2 regions of the Thalassobacillus hwangdonensis genome follow, and region 1 is predicted to be linked to the other one. Evidence: a T-box and tRNA genes for the amino acid it is inferred to sense, from the RefSeq annotation. Region 1 holds a T-box; the other holds one or more tRNA genes.
What was found. The T-box of region 1 lies ahead of tyrS (tyrosine--tRNA ligase). A T-box ahead of a tRNA ligase gene usually reads a tRNA of that ligase, here a tRNA-Tyr.
Positions count from the first base shown of each region.

Region 2: it has a tRNA-Tyr gene. The T-box ahead of tyrS (tyrosine--tRNA ligase) is inferred to sense a tRNA for this amino acid. The anticodon was not compared.

Region 1 is NZ_JBHTKL010000001.1:1,426,421-1,429,826, reverse strand. Features, by position in the region: gene ACFQ2J_RS07595 (transglycosylase domain-containing protein) at 1-1,268, opposite strand, end outside; T-box leader at 1,397-1,603, shown strand; gene tyrS (tyrosine--tRNA ligase) at 1,679-2,947, shown strand; gene ACFQ2J_RS07585 (VOC family protein) at 3,079-3,406, opposite strand, start outside.
Region 2 is NZ_JBHTKL010000002.1:4,632-8,037, reverse strand. Features, by position in the region: gene rocF (arginase) at 3-905, opposite strand; gene ACFQ2J_RS07885 (HAD hydrolase-like protein) at 991-1,215, opposite strand; gene ACFQ2J_RS07880 (hypothetical protein) at 1,208-1,396, opposite strand; tRNA gene ACFQ2J_RS07875 (tRNA-Ala) at 1,536-1,611, opposite strand; tRNA gene ACFQ2J_RS07870 (tRNA-Lys) at 1,619-1,691, opposite strand; tRNA gene ACFQ2J_RS07865 (tRNA-Gln) at 1,697-1,771, opposite strand; tRNA gene ACFQ2J_RS07860 (tRNA-Tyr) at 1,909-1,994, opposite strand; tRNA gene ACFQ2J_RS07855 (tRNA-Thr) at 2,005-2,080, opposite strand; tRNA gene ACFQ2J_RS07850 (tRNA-Val) at 2,258-2,333, opposite strand; tRNA gene ACFQ2J_RS07845 (tRNA-Glu) at 2,340-2,414, opposite strand; gene ACFQ2J_RS07840 (S8 family serine peptidase) at 2,594-3,406, opposite strand, start outside.

The DNA of each region.
Region 1 (3,406 bases):
ATGATTGTACTTCCGACTTGTACAGGAAGAACGGTTTCGGTGGTTTCACCAGTTTCTTCATTTGTTTCTACCAGTGTACGATCCGCGCCATAATTCTCATATTCGTTCTTCACTTTTTGTACAATATCGTGCATTTCTTTATCGATGGTCGAATGTACCTTATAGCCACCTCTACGCAGCTCGCGTTCAGCCTTAATCTTGTATTCTTCATTCAAGTCTGCATCGTTTTCATAGTCTTCCACTGAATGACCATCCTGCGTTGCCAAGTATTGACCGAGCTTATCCATCGCACGCTTTTCAAGTTCGAAAGTCAGCCAAGGATAATTCGCAATCGAGGAATCAGTCGGTTTTGTGAAGTTTTCTCTTATATCATAAGCAAGTGCTTTTTCATATTCTGCTTGATTGATATATTCGTTCTCCAGCATACGTGAAAGTACTTCTCTCATACGATTCAAGGAAGGTTCAAGCCCTGCTTCACTTTTCACTTCTCCGCCGTTGGTGAACGGGGAGTAGTAGGTCGGGCTTTGGGGAAGACCTGCGATGAATGCTGCCTGTGCCAGATTCAAGTCTTTCGCTTCCACACCAAAGATTCCTTCAGCTGCCGTCTGTGCGCCTGCAATGTTCTGTCCATTCGCATTACGTCCGAACGGGACGATATTCAAGTAGGCTTCAAGAATCTCGTCCTTTTCAAAGAAGCGCTCAAGACGCAGGGCAAGAAGGATCTCTTTCGCTTTACGTTCGAAAGATACTTCATTCGTCAGGATCTGGTTCTTGATCAACTGCTGTGTCAAAGTACTACCACCAGTTTTGACGTTCGAATTGGTCACTTCCTGGACAATCGCACGAGCAATCGCTTTCGGTACTACACCGTTATGAGTATGGAAAAATTCGTCCTCCGTTGCGATGACCGCATTCTTCAAATGCTCAGAAATTTCCCCGAGTCCAACTTCTTCACGATAGAGGTCGGAGCGGATTTTACCTAAGTATTCTTCATTATCGAAGTACAGCTCGGATGTTTCGGTGTAATTATAGACATCCTGTTCCATCTGTGCTTTTGAACGGATATTTTCATCTTTTACAAGGGATGCGAAATATCCCGCTCCAACACCACCTGCAAAAAATAGACTGACAACACCGATTATGATAAAAAATAAAATAATATTCCAAACGACATCATACGTGATCCGTCCGGATTTCTGGAACGTACCTTTACGCCAAATCTCCTTCAGTTTCGTCATGAAGCCATTGAATTTCTGGTTTTCTGACATATTCAAACCTCCTAAAAAATCCACTTTCAATTATAACACAGAGATATTTTTGGGAACATATACTAACTTGTAAAAAAGATTGATTTTCCCTGACGTTTATGATAAAAATAATACACAGTAAAATACTTATTGGAGCGAAGAAGGATTGAAGTAGCTAATGGATCCCTGTTCAAGAGAGCTGCCGGCAGGTGAAAGGCAGTACATATCCAGGAGCGAATTACGATCGGGAGCTTTCTTCTGTGCAGGCAGAAGCGGTTTACATCAAGCCGTTATCGATACAAGTGGCACGAAATGTGCAACAAGGGTGGTACCGCGACAACAACCTCGTCCCTTTTTTAGGGGGGAGGTTTTTTTGTTTTCATTTTTTTCTACTAACACTAAATACATGCAAAAAGAAGGAGTGGGTATTCGTGGGAATTCTAAACGACTTGGAACAAAGAGGGTTAATACACTCTATTACCGACAAGGAAGGCCTGGAAAAACATCTTAATGAAAAGCAGGTGACGCTATACTGTGGATTCGACCCGACTGCAGATAGTCTCCATATTGGTCATTTACTTCCGATCACCATGTTGAAACGATTCCAGCAGGCAGGGCATCGACCGATTGCACTTGTAGGTGGAGGTACAGGAATGATCGGTGACCCGAGTGGACGTTCAACTGAGCGTCAGCTGAATGATGCGGAGGTTGTCCAACAGTTCAGCGAAAGCATCAAGCAACAGCTTGCAGGTGTTCTGAACTTTGACAGCGGTGAAAATGCAGCAGTTGCTCGTAATAATTTTGAATGGCTGTCTCAAATCAATGTCATTGAGTTCTTAAGAGATACCGGCAAGCATTTCGGCATCAATTACATGCTTGCAAAAGATTCAGTTGAATCACGGATTGAACAAGGGATTTCTTTCACAGAGTTCAGTTACATGATTTTGCAATCGCTGGACTTCTACAATCTGAATCAGAAAGAAAATTGTACCCTGCAAATCGGTGGAAGTGATCAGTGGGGGAACATTACGGCTGGATTGGAATTGATCCGTAGACGTACAGTAGGAGAAGAAGCGGCTGAAGCTTACGGATTGACCGTTCCGCTCATCACGAAAGCGGATGGTACGAAGTTCGGTAAGACGGCAGGTGGGGCAGTATGGCTCGATCCTGAAAAGACATCACCATACGAGTTTTACCAGTTCTGGATCAATGCAGATGATCGTGATGTAGTGAAATTCCTGAAGTACTTCACATTCCTTGGCATGGAAGAACTCGCGGAATTGGAAAATGAAGTAGCTACCCAGCCTCATAAACGAGTCGCACAGACACGACTGGCGGAAGAGATGACTGCAATGGTTCATGGAGAAAGTGCAGTCGAGCAGGCGCAGCGTATTTCGAAAGCATTGTTCAGTGGGGATATCCAATCGCTTTCAGCAGATGAAATCGAGCTTGGATTCAAGGATGTACCGACCCATACCGTTTCTGAAGCATCGATCGGACTGGTTGATCTGCTTGTCGAAGCTGGAATTTCTTCATCTAAGCGTCAGGCACGTGAAGATGTCAAGAATGGTGCGATTTACATCAATGGAGACCGTAATCAGGAAATGACTCATGAGCTTGGAGAAGCGGATAAGATTGATGGCAGATTCACCATCATTCGTCGCGGAAAGAAAAAATACTTTATGATCCGTTTCAACTGATAGCAGAAGAGGCAGCCGGTCGGCTGCCTCTTTTATACTTTAATAAAGTTTAAGTTCATTAGAGGAATAAAGTATAAGAAATACTAAGGCTTTCGCCATAAGTGCTTAGCGACAAGCCAAGTTTTTCTAAATTATGTTGGACTGACGATTTCAACTTTGATCCGATCAGGGTCCTCTGCATAGACGGCATAATAATCCTCTCCACCAGCATAAGGGTGGCGGTCTTCGTATAGAATACGAATCCCTTTCGTTTTGAAAGCATCTGTAATCTTATCGACATGGCTCCGAGATTCTGCGTGAAAAGCCAGGTGATTCAGGCCGACCCGCTGCCGATGGTAAGGGATATGCAGGAATCGTTGTTCCGCTTGTACAAATACGAGGTACGTGTCATCTTTCTTCCAGCTGATCCCTTCATGCCATTTCTGATATTCAAAATAGCCAAGTTCAGGAAGCAGCCAT
Region 2 (3,406 bases), on a different contig from region 1:
TTTTATTTCAGTTTTTCACCTAACAGTGAGCCCATTAATCCAACAGCCGTATCCGCTGTTTTGTTCTTCTCATCTAGAATCGGGTTCACCTCGACAAACTCAGCTGAAGTGATCATCCCTGATTCCTGCAGCATCTCCATAGCCAGATGGCTTTCACGATAGCTCATACCACCCATGACAGGCGTTCCGACACCTGGGGCATCACTTGGATCCAGTCCATCCAGGTCGAGACTCAGATGAACGCCGTCGGTGCGATCTCTCAGATAATCGACCGTTTCTTTCATGACCTGGGTCATTCCCATACGATCAACCTCATGCATCGTGAATACCTTGATGCCTCTCTCTTTGATCAGTTCGCGTTCCCCTTCATCCAGAGAGCGAGCCCCGACAATCACGATATTCTCGGGTTTCAACTTCGGCTGGTACCCATGGATGTTGACCAGACGCTCATGGCCGATACCAAGACTGACTGCCAGTGGCATACCATGAATGTTACCGGACGGGGAAGTTTCACTGCTGTTCAGGTCTCCGTGTGCATCATACCAGATAACACCAAGATTCTCGTAATGCTTGGATACTCCTGCAAGCGTCCCCATCGCGATACTGTGATCCCCACCAAGAATCAATGGGAAACTGCCCTCACTAACAATTTGATCGACTTTCTCTGCAAGCAGTTCATTTCCTTCCGCTACTTCTTTCAAGTTGCGGAGGTTGTCCTGCATTTGAGGTTCTTTGCGATTCGGACGAGGAATTGCTACATCCCCAAGATCATCTATATCAAGCTTCAACTTTTCTAAACGTTCGATTACACCTGCGTATCGGATTGCGCTTGGTCCCATATCCACACCACGGCGGTTTTGACCAAGGTCCATCGGTACACCAAGAATAGAGATTTTCTTCATCATCATGTCTCCTCCTTTTTCATCTACCTATATTGTAGACGCTTTCAGGAAAATGACTCAACTGGACACGATTCTGTATATATATACGTTATTTGTGCGATAACAGCCAGCTTACTGCATCATTACAATCTTCCGCGACATAATGTAAATAAATGGAATTTAGTTGATTGCGTGCTTTCTTTCCATCTCCGGTCAGTACGAGTATGCTTTTGACTTCTGCACGATGTGCGGCGAGCATATCTTTCTCCCTATCCCCAATGACTACACAATCTTGTGGGGATAACCGGTATTTTGTTAATGCTTCATCAATCATTCCTGTGGATATCCGTAATTCCAGGCTGGTTGGTGAAAGAAAAGAGTTTGATGCCATTTTTTCTGAGGTTATCCAGAGACTTACGCACACCTGGGTATAATTGAAATTCTCCAGGATACTCGATTTGATCGGAACCACCTAGTGTTCCATCCCGATCAAGAAACACTGCCTTGATTGGCATGAACCCATCTCCCCCTTTTATTCGGATTTACCTGCAAGTACGACTTACCTCGTGAGAAACTCATGCCTTCACACGAAAAAAGCTGACATGAACGAATCATGTCAGCTTTCCATTTATGTATGGTATTGGTTTAAGTGAGTGGTGGAGCCTAGCGGGATCGAACCGCTGACCTCCTGCGTGCAAAGCAGGCGCTCTCCCAGCTGAGCTAAGGCCCCAAAAGAGTGAGCCATGGAGGATTCGAACCTCCGACCCTCTGATTAAAAGTCAGATGCTCTACCAACTGAGCTAATGGCTCAAACATGGCTGGGCCACCAGGATTCGAACCTGGGCATGACGAGACCAAAACCCGTTGCCTTACCGCTTGGCTATGGCCCAACAATGATGAAAGGAATATGTTTAATATAACCGATTTTCAAAAAATGAAACATCCATTATATAAAATTTAATATGCCCATAGGACAACAATCGTTTTCTAACTAGAAGCCGTTACATCGAAGTAAGAAAACATAAGATGGTGGAGGGAGTAGGACTCGAACCTACGAACCCGATGGGAGCGGATTTACAGTCCGCCGCGTTTGGCCAACTTCGCTATCCCTCCATAATATGAGTGGTGCCGGCCAGAGGACTTGAACCCCCAACCTACTGATTACAAGTCAGTTGCTCTACCAATTGAGCTAGACCGGCATTATTTGTTAAGATTACAGCAGATTAATTGTATTGTGCTCGTCTCGTTGCAAGTGAACTTGTGCAAAACTTAAAAGTTATACACAATCCAAATTATGACATCACTCGATCAGCATTGTCATAGCAAGGGTCGACATACTTATACACATTTATCCACATATTCAGTAATAGAGCAAATGGTGGAGGATGCAGGGTTCGAACCTGCGACCCCTTGCTTGTAAGGCAAGTGCTCTCCCAGCTGAGCTAATCCTCCAGTTAGTGGTGACCCGTACGGGATTCGAACCCGTGATACCGCCGTGAAAGGGCGGTGTCTTAACCACTTGACCAACGGGCCTTGCTTGTTTTCTTCGACACCCGCTCTGAAAACTGACAAGTATTATTATAACCACACACAAATATGTTTGTAAAGGCATTTTCGACATTTTTTTAATGTTTCTTTCTTTTTTCTATAAAACAGATTATTGATTACATAAGAAAAGCTCCCTGGACTTCAGGGAGCTTCTCCAAAAACCTTTACTCTTCCGTATTGATGAATAATTTACCCTCTGCTGCTTGCTGAGCCATGTTGCCGTAATCATCCATCGTCTTCACATTGATTTCTGCACCTTCCGCTACCAGGTTAGAGGTTGCTGTCCAATAACCTACATAGTGACCAGGTGAGACTTCCATCATTGGAAGATCATTTGCATTCGATAGATTGACCAATGGCATCTTAATGTAGAAGGTTGCATCCAATCCAGGTTCTGAATCGAACTCAATCTTCACGGACTCACCAGCCTGAAGATACGTATCTTCTGCAGGAGTCAGATTTTCGATTGGAGCCGCTTCAAATTTAGCATCGATAGTGATTTTCTTCGTGCGTTTGTTGCCAGCTAAGTCAATGGCACGGACTTTGATTTCATTTTCACCTTCATCCAGAAGGATACGTTTAGAGAACGTACCATCTTCAGATACGGAGGCGCGCTGACCATTGACCATTACACGATCAAGATTTTCGTCCTGTACTTCGCCTTCAACAGTTACAACCTGTTTGTTCGTCCGATCTCCATCTTCAGGAGAGGTGATTTGCAATCCAGGTTTTTGCTGATCAAGCGTAACTGTAACAGGCGCTGAAGGATCAGTAGACCCATTATCAGCATTTGAAACGGCAGTCAATACATTCTCCCCGTCATCAAGTGTGATTTCCAAAGAGAAATGTCCGTCTTCCGTCACTTCTGTGGATCCCACTTCTTCTTCGTTATTATAAACTGTTACTGTCGTGCCTGGTGCAGCTGATCCTTCCACTGTCGTATTCGCTTCATTCGTGTAGGAGCCGTCTGCTGGAGA